One region of the Streptomyces sp. NPDC031479 genome, then DNA from elsewhere that is predicted to be linked to it. Evidence: riboswitches for the same ligand, from Rfam matches in the RefSeq annotation. Region 1 holds a riboswitch; the other holds the start of a gene.
What was found. Region 1 has a riboswitch for S-adenosylmethionine ahead of ACZ5D2_RS33890 (aminotransferase class V-fold PLP-dependent enzyme). Riboswitches for the same ligand answer to the same signal wherever they lie in the genome.
Positions count from the first base shown of each region.

Region 2: linked by a shared signal. The riboswitch ahead of thrC (threonine synthase) and the one ahead of ACZ5D2_RS33890 (aminotransferase class V-fold PLP-dependent enzyme) in region 1 are both predicted to bind S-adenosylmethionine.

Region 1 covers NZ_JBVIKC010000047.1:25,657-31,457, reverse strand. The annotation lists gene ACZ5D2_RS33910 (NYN domain-containing protein) at 1-1,212, opposite strand, end outside; gene ACZ5D2_RS33905 (hypothetical protein) at 1,252-1,491, opposite strand; gene ACZ5D2_RS33900 (rhomboid family intramembrane serine protease) at 1,616-2,419, shown strand; gene ACZ5D2_RS33895 (Lrp/AsnC family transcriptional regulator) at 2,458-2,739, shown strand; gene ACZ5D2_RS33890 (aminotransferase class V-fold PLP-dependent enzyme) at 3,031-4,425, opposite strand; SAM riboswitch class IV at 4,658-4,774, opposite strand; gene trpD (anthranilate phosphoribosyltransferase) at 4,877-5,801, opposite strand, start outside.
Region 2 covers NZ_JBVIKC010000015.1:110,687-116,487, reverse strand. The annotation lists gene ACZ5D2_RS19030 (cold-shock protein) at 1-130, opposite strand, end outside; gene ACZ5D2_RS19025 (MoaD/ThiS family protein) at 515-790, opposite strand; gene thrC (threonine synthase) at 825-2,114, opposite strand; SAM riboswitch class I at 2,132-2,290, opposite strand; gene ACZ5D2_RS19015 (glucosyl-3-phosphoglycerate synthase) at 2,486-3,436, shown strand; gene ACZ5D2_RS19010 (alpha,alpha-trehalose-phosphate synthase (UDP-forming)) at 3,499-4,962, shown strand; gene ACZ5D2_RS19005 (hypothetical protein) at 4,935-5,657, opposite strand; gene ACZ5D2_RS19000 (TetR/AcrR family transcriptional regulator) at 5,751-5,801, shown strand, end outside.

The sequences.
Region 1 (5,801 bases):
GTCGGCCGTCACCCCGGCCTTGGAGAACAGCACCCGCACCCCGCGCGGCGGCGCGAGCAGCACCGGGGCCGCCAGCTCCGCCCCGTCGAAGACGCAGGTCATCTCGGCGCCCGTCTGCGCGGCCAGCATCGACAGCCCGCCCAGCAGCCGCAGCCGCTGCTTCTCCAGCGGCATCGTCGGATAGCCGGTCTTGGTCACGTTGTAGCCGTCGACCACCAGATGCGCCTGGGGCAGCGCCAACAGCTGGTCCAGCAGCGCCGGATCGGTCTCCGACAGGGCCCGCGCCGCGATGTCCTTCGGGGTCATCCGGCCCGGCTCGACCGCGTCCACGGTGTCGGCCGGACGCGTCGAGACCGGCGGCAGCGCCAGCTCGCGGCGCAGGCCCGCCGCCGCGTCCAGCACGGTGTCCAGCAGCAGCCGCAGCCGCATGTCCTCGATGCTGCGCCCCTCGCGGGTGGCCCGCCGCGAGGTCTCCAGCGAGGACTCCACCTCCGCGAGCCGGGACTTCAGGCGCCGGGACTCGCTCTCGGCGGCGGCCACCTGCACGGCCGCCTCGGCACGGATCCCGTCGACCTCGGCGGTCACCTTGCGCAGGGCCGCCTCGCCCCTCTTCACATCGCTCAGGGCACTGCGCAGCTTGCGCTGAAGCGATTCCGCTTCCTTGCGCGCGGAGTCCAGTTCGGCCCTCACCTGGTCGCCCCCGGCGCGCTGGTGCTCCCGCGCCTGGGCCAGCTCCGCGCGCAGCCGCTCCAGCTCCCGGCGGGTCTCGTCATCGACCCGCTCGGCGTCGGCGCGCTGGGCCTCCTCGCCCGCGGCGGCCACCAGCTTGACCCAGCCGGCCGGACGCAGCACGTACGCCGCGGCCGCCACGTCCAGCGGATCCGCGGCCGCGGGCGGGGCCCCGCCGTCCAGCGCCCCGGCCAGCTCCGGCTGCGCCTCGCGCAGCTTCTCCGCGACCCGGCTGCGGAAGACCCCGTCCGTCTCCACCGCGGCGGCCATGGCGTTGCCCGCGAACTTGGCGCGGCGGGTCGGGGTGAACCGGGCGTACTGCCGCAGCTGCGCCGGGAGGTCCGCGACCGTCAGTCCGCCGAAGGCGTCCGAGACGAGCGCGACGACCCGGCGCCGCACGCCCTCCGGCAGCGGGCGGTCGAGCACCTCGGCGGCGTCGCCGGCCACGTCGGCCGTCTCAGCGCCGCTTGCTGGCTCCACAATCCGTCACCCCTACCGTGATCTACTGTGGGCCCGGCTCCCTCAGGAGTCCGCGCCCGGCCTGTCCACGAGCTCGATCTGGTCCACCGCGTTGCACCAGCGACAGCGGACCGAGTCGATGGTCTCACTGACCACCTCGCGCTCCTCGACCTTGGGCTCCCCGGCGAGGTCCAGGTGGACGTACTCCACGACCTTCGACGAACGGGTGACGTCGAACCGCGTGAGGTTGCCGCACAACGTGCAGCGCCACCGGGTGGTGTCGGTCGGCTGGGGAACCGTCATCAGGTCGCTCTCTCCTTCGTAACTCATTCAATTAAAGCCTTCCGCGGCAGTGCACGGACCGCGCACGTAACCCTACGGCCTGGCACCGCCCTCGGGCGGGTCCGTCTGCGTCATGCTCTCTCGCATGATCGTAAAGTGGCTGGCGGTACGCGAGGCCGCCCGGGGCCCGGTGGTCACGTACGCACTGATCGCCGGCTGCTGCCTGGCCTTCCTGCTCGGCCCCGCCTCCGGCCTGAATCCGGCCTACGGCACCGGCGACCGGCTGCTCGCCACGGGGACGGCGTACTTCCGGCACTGGGGGGTGGTCCCCGACGAACTCTTCTCGGGGGCCGCTCGCCCGCTCCTCACCCCGCTGACCGCGCTGTTCGTCCACGGCAGCTGGCTCCACCTGCTCGGGAACATGCTCTTCCTGCACGTCTTCGGCGCGATGACGCAGGAGCGGATGGGCCGGGCGCCCTTCCTCGTCTTCTACGTCTGCACGGGGTACCTGGCGCTGGCGGCGTACGCGGCGGCCAACGCCTCCTCGGACCAGACCCTGGTCGGCGCCTCCGGCGCGATCTCGGCGGTCCTGGGGGCCTTCCTCTGCCTCTTCCCGAGGGCCCGGGTGACGAGCCTGTTCCCGTTCCTGCTCTTCCTGCCCCTGCGCTTCCCGGCCTGGATCGTGCTGATGTTCTGGTTCGTCCTCCAGTGGCTGGCCGCGCAACGCGCGGAGAGCGGGCCGGGGGTGGCCTACCTGGCGCACGTGGTGGGCTTCTCCGTGGGCTTCCTCTACGCATGGGCGCGTTATCGCCGTACCGGCAAGAGGCGCTCCGTCCTGGCGGAATGGCCGATCGCCCGGACGCGGCGCGGGCGCGCACCGGTCGACGGCGGGGGCGCAGGGGACGACGGCACGGGCTTTGGTGACCCTACGGATCACGTCTTAAAGTGAGGCGACCAGTGACGGCCCACCTAGGGAGACAGCCAGCCATGATCACCGCGATCGTGCTCATCAAGACCAGCGTGGACCGCATCCCCGAGATCGCCGAGTCCATCGCCGCGCTGGACAGCGTCAGCGAGGTCTACTCCGTCACCGGTACGTACGACCTGATCGCGCTGGTCCGCGTCGCCCGCCACGAGAACCTGGCCGACATCATCCCCGGCCGCATCAGCAAGATCCCGGGCGTCGAGGCGACCGACACGCACGTGGCGTTCCGCACGTACTCCCAGCACGACCTGGAAGCGGCGTTCGCGATCGGCCTCGACGCGTAGCGCCGGGCCGGCGGGGCCGCCGGGGCACGGGTCCCGCGCCCCGGTACCGGCCCCCTCAGGCTCCGCCGAGCCCCGGCATGCTTTCGCCCGGCCGGGCCGGGCAGCTCTCGGCCGGGCAGCAGACGTACCCGCGCAGCCGGTCCGCGAGACCGCGAGCGTCTCCGCCACGTCCCCGGGCCGACGGTGGACGTACTCCGCGCCCCACTCGTCCTCGCAGAGCACGTTCGCCGGGGCGATCAGCCGGCGCGGGCAGCCGGCAGCGGATCCCGGCAGGGCACGCTCCCCGGCGTTTCAGACGGCCGGAACGCAGCGGCCCTCTTCGGTGCGGTACTGCCACTTGGCGCCGTCCGCGACCAGTTCCCCGACGGCCCGGACGAACCGCTCGACGTGCTCGTCGGGGGTGCCCGCGCCGAAGGAGACCCGGATCGCGTTGAGCGAGCGCTCCCCCGGCGCGGCCTCCGGGGCGCCGCACTCGCCCGGCTCCTGCGGCTCGCTGCCGAGGAGGGTGCGGACCAGCGGGTGGGCGCAGAAGAGGCCGTCGCGCACGCCGATCCCGTACTCGGCGGACAGCGCGGCCGCGAAGTGCGAGCTGTTCCAGCCGTCCACCACGAAGGAGATGACGCCGACGCGCGGGGCGTCGTCCCCGAAGAGGGAGAGCACGCGCACGGCGGGGACGTCGGCGAGGCCCTCGCGGACCTTGGCGATGAGGTGGTTCTCGCGGGCGACCAGGTTCTCGAAACCCGCGTCCTTCAGGGCGCGGCAGGCCGAGGCGATGGAGTAGACGCCGATGACGTTCGGGGAGCCGGCCTCGTGGCGGGCGGCGGTGGTGTGCCACTCGACGTCGACGCCGCCGTCCTCGCGGCGGGCCACCTTGCGGGAGGCACCGCCGCCGGCCAGGTACGGCCGGGCCTCCTGGAGCCAGTCGGCGCGGCCTGCGAGGACGCCCGAGCCGAAGGGGGCGTAGAGCTTGTGGCCGGAGAAGGCGACCCAGTCCACGTCCAGCTCCCGGACGGACACGGGGTGGTGCGGTGCCAGCTGGGCGGCGTCCAGGACGATCCGCGCACCGTGGGCGTGCGCGGCGGCGGAAAGCTCCTTGACCGGCCACAGCTCGCCGGTGACGTTGGAGGCACCGGTGACGCACACCAGGGCGGGGCCGTAGGGCTCGCGGTCGGCCAGTGCCCGCTCCAGGGTGGCGACGGCCTCGGCCGGGGTGCGCGGGGCGTTGAGGTAGGTCACCTGCGCGTCGCCCCAGGGCAGCAGCGAGGCGTGGTGCTCGGTCTCGAAGACGAAGACCTGGCAGTCGGCCGGCAGGACGGCGGCCAGCAGGTTCAGCGAATCGGTGGTCGACCGGGTGAAGACCACCTGGTCGCCGGGGCGGCAGTCCAGGAACTCCGCGACGGTGACGCGGCTCTGCTCGAACAGGTCGGTGGAGAGCTGCGAGAGGTACCCGGCCCCGCGGTGGACGCTGCCGTAGTACGGGGCGTACGCGGCCACGTCGTCCCAGACCCGCTGGAGGGCGGGGGCGCTGGCCGCGTAGTCGAGGGCGGCGTAGGTGACCTCGCCGCCGGTGACGAGCGGGACGGTCACGTCGCGGCCGAGCACGGGCAGCGGCTGGGCACAGGCGGGGTCGACGGCGACATCGGTGGCGGTGGCGGCGGCGGCGGCGGAGTTCAGGAATGCGGACATGGCGGTGTCTCCCGGCAGGCAGGGCTGAATGGCTTCGGTGTGCCCGTACGCGGGTACGGCGGGACGCGACGGCGCCGGCCGGCCACAGGGGTACGGGAAGGACCTCGGAATGACGTGGGGGTACGCGTCGGCGACCCTGATCCGAGGGGTGAAGAAGGGGCGGAGTCGCCCTATCGCATTCGCTTGCTCACGGAAAAAGCTCCTCGAAGACCCAGGACCCCTGGTATCGAGGGATCCGCGCTTGCCGTAGACCTCGCTGCCTACGGCCTGGTCATCACCCGGGGCACCCCGCCACGGAAGGAGGGTTGCCGGACAGCAAGCCGGGGCCTAAACGCTGTCACTCGTGACCTGGTCAGCATCCTGCCACAAGATCCTCCACGCGCAAGACCCCGGTCCACGATGTGGACCGGGGTCTCCTTGCGAACGCCGCGCTCGCGCCGCGCCGCAGCGCCTAGGCGTTGCTGGCGGCGGCCCAGCGTTCCAGGGCCGCCCGGGCCGCGCCCGAGTCGATCGACTCGGCCGCCCGCGCGACGCCGGCCGACAGCTGCTCCTCCAGGGACCCGCTGCCCGGGTCCAGCGCCACCAGGGCCGCCGCCGAGTTCAGCAGGACGGCCTCGCGCACGGGGCCCCGCTCTCCGGCCAGCAGCCGGCGGGCGACGTCCGCGTTGTAGGAGGCGTCCTCGCCGCGGAGCGCGGAGACGTCCACGATCGGGATCCCGATGTCACGCGGGTCGAACGTCTGCTCGGTGACCGCGCCGTCACGGACCCACCACACCCGGGAGGTGGCCGTCGTGGTGAGCTCGTCCATGCCGTCGTCGCCCCGGAAGACCAGCGCCGAGGAGCCGCGCTCCGCGAGCACCCCGGCCACGATGGGGGCGACCCGGGCGTCGGCCACGCCCGTGGCCTGTGCGCGGACCTTCGCCGGGTTGGTCAGCGGGCCGAGGAAGTTGAAGGTGGTCCGGATGCCCAGCTCCTTGCGGGCCGCCGCCACGTGCCGCAGCGCGGGGTGGAACTTCACCGCGAAGCAGAAGGTGATGCCGGCCTCCTCGGCGACCTCCACGACCCGGGCCGGGGTGAGGTTGAGGTTGACGCCGAGCTTCTCCAGCACGTCCGAGGAGCCGCTCGCGGAGGACGCGGCCCGGTTGCCGTGCTTGACCACCTTCGCGCCGGTGCCGGCCACCACGAGCGCCGACATCGTGGAGATGTTGACGGTCTTGGTCCCGTCCCCGCCGGTGCCGACGATGTCCACCGTCCGGCCCGGTACCTCGATCAGATTGGCGTGATCGTACATGGCACGCACCATGCCGTTGATCTCCGCCACCGTCTCCCCCTTGGCCCGGAGCGCCACCATGAAACCGGCGATCTGCGCGTCCGTG
Region 2 (5,801 bases), on a different contig from region 1:
CCTCTTCAAGGGTGCGGTACCCGTCCATCTGGATGGCGCTGTAGTGGACGAACACATCCGCACCACCGTCGACCGCGATGAAGCCGTAGCCCTTCTCCGCGTTGAACCACTTGACGGTGCCCTGAGCCATGCCTAACTCCCCTATTACTGGCCCTTGCGCGGTACCGCACTTCGCGGTCCCGGGTCAGAACTTGCGCCGGAACGCCTCGACCGGGGCTGAATGTATCCGCACCGCTGCTGTCTGCAACAGGTCAATCCGACGAGAATTCTGGACACGCGGAAACATAGAAATAGAGTGAAAATTTGGCATATGGCCGGGCAACTCGGGCCAGACAATCTTCGCCAAAGCCCCAAAGGGCGCACGCATGTTGACTCAATGTCAACCCTCACGGGGCCGGCTCATATGCGGCGGGCAAGAGCACCGGAGGGGACTTCCCCAACTCTACCGCGCCCAATCAAGCAGAATTGCCCCCTCCGCTTATTAGCGGAGGGGGCAATTCTGCTTTTCGGGGTCTCAGCCGCCCGCGACGGCCGGAATGATCGAGACGCCGGCGCCGTCCGGCGTCGCCGCCTGCAGTCCGCCCTCGAAGCGCACGTCGTCGTCGTTGACGTAGACGTTCACGAAGCGGCGCAGCTTGCCCTGGTCGTCCAGGACGCGCGCGGCGATGCCCGGGTGGTTCTTCTCCAGGGACTCGATGACCTCGGCCAGGGTCGAGCCCTCGGCCGGGACCTCGGCGACGCCGCCGGTGTAGGTGCGCAGGATGGTGGGGATGCGGACGTTGACGCTCATGGCGCTACCGCCTTTCCGGGAGTCGTGGGAAGGGTCAGGCCAGGCCGGCGGCGCGGAACGCGTCCAGGCTCGGGCGGATGGTGGCGGTCTGACCGCTGTCCGCGGCCACCGCCTCCAGGGTCTTGAGGCCGTCACCGGTGTTCAGGATCACGGTGGTCAGCGCCGGGTCGAGCTGCCCGTTCTCGATGAGCTTCTTCGTCACGCCGACGGTCACGCCGCCCGCGGTCTCGGCGAAGATGCCCTCGGTCTGCGCCAGGATCTTGATCGCCTCGACGACCTGGGTGTCGTCGACGTCCTCGACGTAGCCACCGGTGCGGCGGGCGATGTCCAGGACGTACGGGCCGTCCGCCGGGTTGCCGATGGCCAGCGACTTGGCGATGGTGTCCGGCTTCTGCGGGCGGACCACGTCGTGGCCGGCCTTGAAGGCGGTGGAGACCGGGGAGCAGCCCTCGGCCTGGGCGCCGAAGATCTTGTACGGCTTGTCCTCGACCAGGCCGAGCTTGATCAGCTCCTGCAGGCCCTTGTCGATCTTCGTCAGCTGGGAGCCGGACGCGATCGGGATGACGATCTGGTCGGGCAGCCGCCAGCCGAGCTGCTCGCAGATCTCGTACGCCAGGGTCTTGGAGCCCTCGCCGTAGTACGGGCGGAGGTTGACGTTGACGAAGCCCCAGCCCTCGCCCAGCGGGTCGCCGATGAGCTCGGAGCAGAAGCGGTTGACGTCGTCGTAGTTGCCCTCGATGCCGACGAGGTCGCCACCGTAGACACCGGCCATGACGACCTTGCCCTGCTCCAGGTCGTGCGGGATGAACACGCAGGAGCGGAAGCCGGCGCGGGCGGCCGCGGCACCGACGGCGCCGGCCAGGTTGCCGGTGGAGGAGCAGGACAGGGTGGTGAAGCCGAAGGCGCGGGCCGCCTCGACGGCGATGGCCACGACGCGGTCCTTGAAGGAGTGCGTCGGGTTGCCGGAGTCGTCCTTGACGTACAGCTTGCCGGTGACGCCCAGCTCCTTGGCCAGGTTCCGGGCGTCCACGAGCTTGGTGAAGCCGGGGTTCAGGCTGGGCTTGGAGGCCACGTCGGCGGGGACGGGCAGCAGCGGGGCGTAGCGCCAGATGTTGTTCGGGCCGGCCTCGATCGCGGCGCGCAGCGCCTCGGGGTCGCCGAGCGGCAGGTCGTAGGCGACTTCCAGCGGGCCGAAGCACTCGACGCACGCGAAGATCGGGCCGAGCTCGAAGCGGGTGCCGCACTCGCGACAGGAGAGGCCGGTGGCGGGTCCGAGATCGACGGAACCGAGGTCGGTAGAGGTGGCGACAGTCTGTGCAGCCATGACGGCGAGGCCCTTTCTCCTCATCTTCCCCATGGCGCACTTCGCCATGAGACGGAATTGGCACCTTCCCTAGCCGGGGACCTCGCGGGGGTGCGTGTGAAAACGCATCGCGAGAACCGACTGGAGGGTTGCCGGGGCTTCAACGGGCCGTGTCCCTCTGCCCCTCTGGATGAGCGGTATGGCACCGGCACACGCGCTCTGAGGCGCGCCGGTGCGTTTGTGCGCGGGGACCCCGGCATGCCGTGGTCCGTCGCGTTGTTCAAGACTGTAACCGAAGGGCAGGGCGGTTGAGACAGCCGTCCGAACCGCGAGATGGATCGCATATCGGCCGATATCGCCGAGGGCCACCGAGGAACCAGGGAGTGCTGAGGGTGCTGGATGAGGTGGAGCGCTGGCTGGCAGACCGCTCCTGGTCCGCCGCCGACCGACCGCTCGACCAGCTGCTCGACCGGAAACGGGCGGCCGGGACGACGGTCAGCGTGGTGCTGCCCGCGCTCGACGAGGAGGCGACGGTCGGGGAGATCGTGGAGGTGATCCGGCGCGATCTGATCGACGGCCTGCCCACTCCCCTGGTCGACGAGCTGGTGGTGGTCGACTCCGGATCCACCGACCGTACGGCGGAGGTCGCGGCCAAGGCCGGTGCCCGGGTCGTGCACCGGGACGCGATCCTGCCGCGGATCCCCGCGCTGCCCGGCAAGGGCGAGGTGCTGTGGCGTTCGCTGCTCGCCACCACCGGTGACGTGGTCTGCTTCGTCGACGCCGACCTGCGGGACTTCTCGTCGTCTTTCGTCTCCGGGATCGTCGGCCCGCTGCTGACCGATCCGCAGGTGCAGTTCGTCAAGGCCATGTACGACCGCCCGCTCGCGGACGCCCCCGGCCAGGGCGGCCGGGTGACCGAGCTGGTCGCGCGCCCCCTGCTCAACCTGCACTGGCCGCAGCTGGCCGGCTTCGTTCAGCCGCTCGGCGGCGAGTACGCCGTACGGCGCTCCCTGCTGGAGCGCCTCCCCTTCCCCGTCGGCTACGGCGTCGAGCTGGGCCTGCTGGTGGACGCGCTGCACACGGTCGGGCTGGACGCGCTGGCCCAGGTCGACGTCGGGGTCCGGCTGCACCGGCACCAGGACGGGCGGGCGCTGGGCCGGATGGCCGCCGCGATCTACCGGACGGCGCAGGTCCGGCTCTCGCGTGCGCACCTCGTGCGACCGGAGCTGACCCAGTTCGAGCGGGGGCCGGACGGGTTCGTTCCGCGCACCTACCCGGTGGACACCGAGGAGCGGCCGCCGATGGCGGAGATCAAGGAGTACGCGGGCCGCCGCGTCGCTTGACGGCCGCCGGAGCGGTGCCGCACACGAGTTTGAGCAGGGGCGGGCCGGGCTAGGTTCGCCCCATGGCTTCTCAGGTACTCGTCGCCGCGAACCGCGGCCCGCTCTCCTACGTCCTCTCCGACGACGGCACGCTCAGCGCCCGGCGCGGCGGGGGCGGGCTCGTCTCCGGCCTGTCGGCGGCCCTCGCGAAGCAGCCGGAGGCCCTCTGGATCTGCGCGGCCCTCTCCGGCGCCGACCGGGAGGCGGTGCGCCGGGGCACCTCCGAGCCGGGGGTGCGGATGCTGGACATCGACCCGGCCGTGTACGACGGCGCGTACAACGGCATCGCCAATTCGGTGCTCTGGTTCACCCACCACCACCTCTACGACGTCCCGCGCGAGCCGGTCTTCGACGCGGCGTTCCGCCGGCACTGGGAGGCGTACGTCGCCTACAACCGGGCCTTCGCCCGGGCGCTGGCCGAGGAGGCCGCCGAGGGCGCGCGCGTCCTGGTGCAGGACTACCACCTGGCCCTGGTCCCGGGGCAGCTGCGCGAGCTGCGCCCCGACCTGCGGATCGCGCACTTCACGCACACCCCGTGGGCGTCTCGCGAGTTCATGGACATGCTCCCGGACGACATCCGCTCCCAGCTGGTGTGGGGCATGCTCGGCGCGGACCAGCTGGGCTTCCACGCCTGGCGCTGGTCGGTGAACTTCATCACGGGGGCCAACGCGGACGACGCGACCGGCATCGCGGAGTCGTCCCTGCCCAGCGGGGTCCCGGAGCGCGGGGTCTGGCACCGCAGGGCGGTCGCCGACGGGCGCTACGGCCCGAAGCGGTTCACCGAAGTCCGGCAGTACCCCCTCGGCGTGGACGCGGACGACCTGCGCGCGCTCGCGCACCGGCCGGTCGTGGACGAGAGGCTGGCCGCGCTGCGGGCGGAGGTCGCGGGCCGCATGACGATCGTCCGCGTGGACCGCACCGAGCTGTCGAAGAACATCCTGCGCGGGCTGCTGGCCTACCGGGAGCTGCTCGTCACGCACCCCGAGTGGCGGGAGCGGGTGGTGCACCTGGCCTCCGCGTACCCGTCCCGGCAGGACCTGGCGGTGTACCGGGCGTACACGGACTCGGTGCGGGAGCTGGCGGCGGAGATCAACGAGGAGTTCGGGACGGCGGACTGGCAGCCGGTGCTGGTGTCGGTCGAGGACGACTTCGCGCGCTCGCTGGCGGCGTACAGGATGGCGGACGTGGCGCTGGTCAACCCGGTGCGGGACGGCATGAACCTGGTCGCGAAGGAAATCCCGGTGGTCTCGGAGGACGGCTGCGCGCTGGTGCTGTCGACCGGGGCGGGGGCGCACGAGGAGCTGAAGGGCGACGCGATCACGGTGAACCCGTACGACGTCACCGCGACGGCCGAGGCCCTGCACGAGGCGCTGTCCATGCCCCGGGCGGAGCGGGCGGAGCGGACGAAGCGGCTGGCCGCGGCGGCCACGGCGCTGCCCCCAGCGGCCTGGTTCGAGGCTCAGCTGGCGGCGCTGGCCGGGGCCTGAGCGGGGGCGGGCGCGGTCGCGGGCCGCGGGCCCGGGAGGCACAGGGCGAGGGCTCCGAGGAGGAATCCGTAGCAGGAGACCAGGCCGTGGCCGTTGGCCTGGGCGAACCACAGGACGAGGCCGAGGACGGGCACCCCGGCGGCGAGCAGCAGCTCCTTGGCGCGGCCGGCGCCCGCAGCGTCCGCACGGCGGGCGCGCAGGGCGCGGAGCAGGAGGGCGGCGGCGAGGGTGGCCCCGAGGAAGTAGGTGGCGCCGGAGCTCCCGGCGAAGTTGCGGGGGTCGGTGCTGTGGTGGCCGCCCACGCCGAGCAGGGCGTCGAGGTGCTCCGGCAGGAGGATCCCGGCGAGGAACAGGGCCAGGGTGCGGGGCGCTCCCCAGAACCAGTCGGCCAGCGCGGCGACGGCGGCGAGGGTGGCGATGTTCCAGGCGCCGCCGAGGAGGCCGCCGTTCTGCATGAACACGGCGGTGACCACCCGCCACCACCCGCTCTTCGCGGGGTCGTCGTCGAGGGCGTCCATGGCCCCGGACCAGCACAGCTGGGTGAGGACCCCGGCGAGGGCGAGTGCGGTCAGGGCCACCGCCGCCCAGGGGGTACGGCGCCCGCGCAGGGTGTCCCGGCCCAGGAGGTCGAGGCCCCCGTTGAACATCATCACCATCAATGCCGCCGTGGTCGCGTTGAACACGATCGCGCCCATCGCCGCCACCCCCCTCCGGTCGTCGTGGGATGACAGTAGCGCTCCGGACGGGCACTTTCAAACAGTGTTAGAAAATGGGCGTAGGCTGTCCCCGTGAAGCTGACGAAGGAACGCATCATCGACGCGGGCATGGCGGAGTTCGCC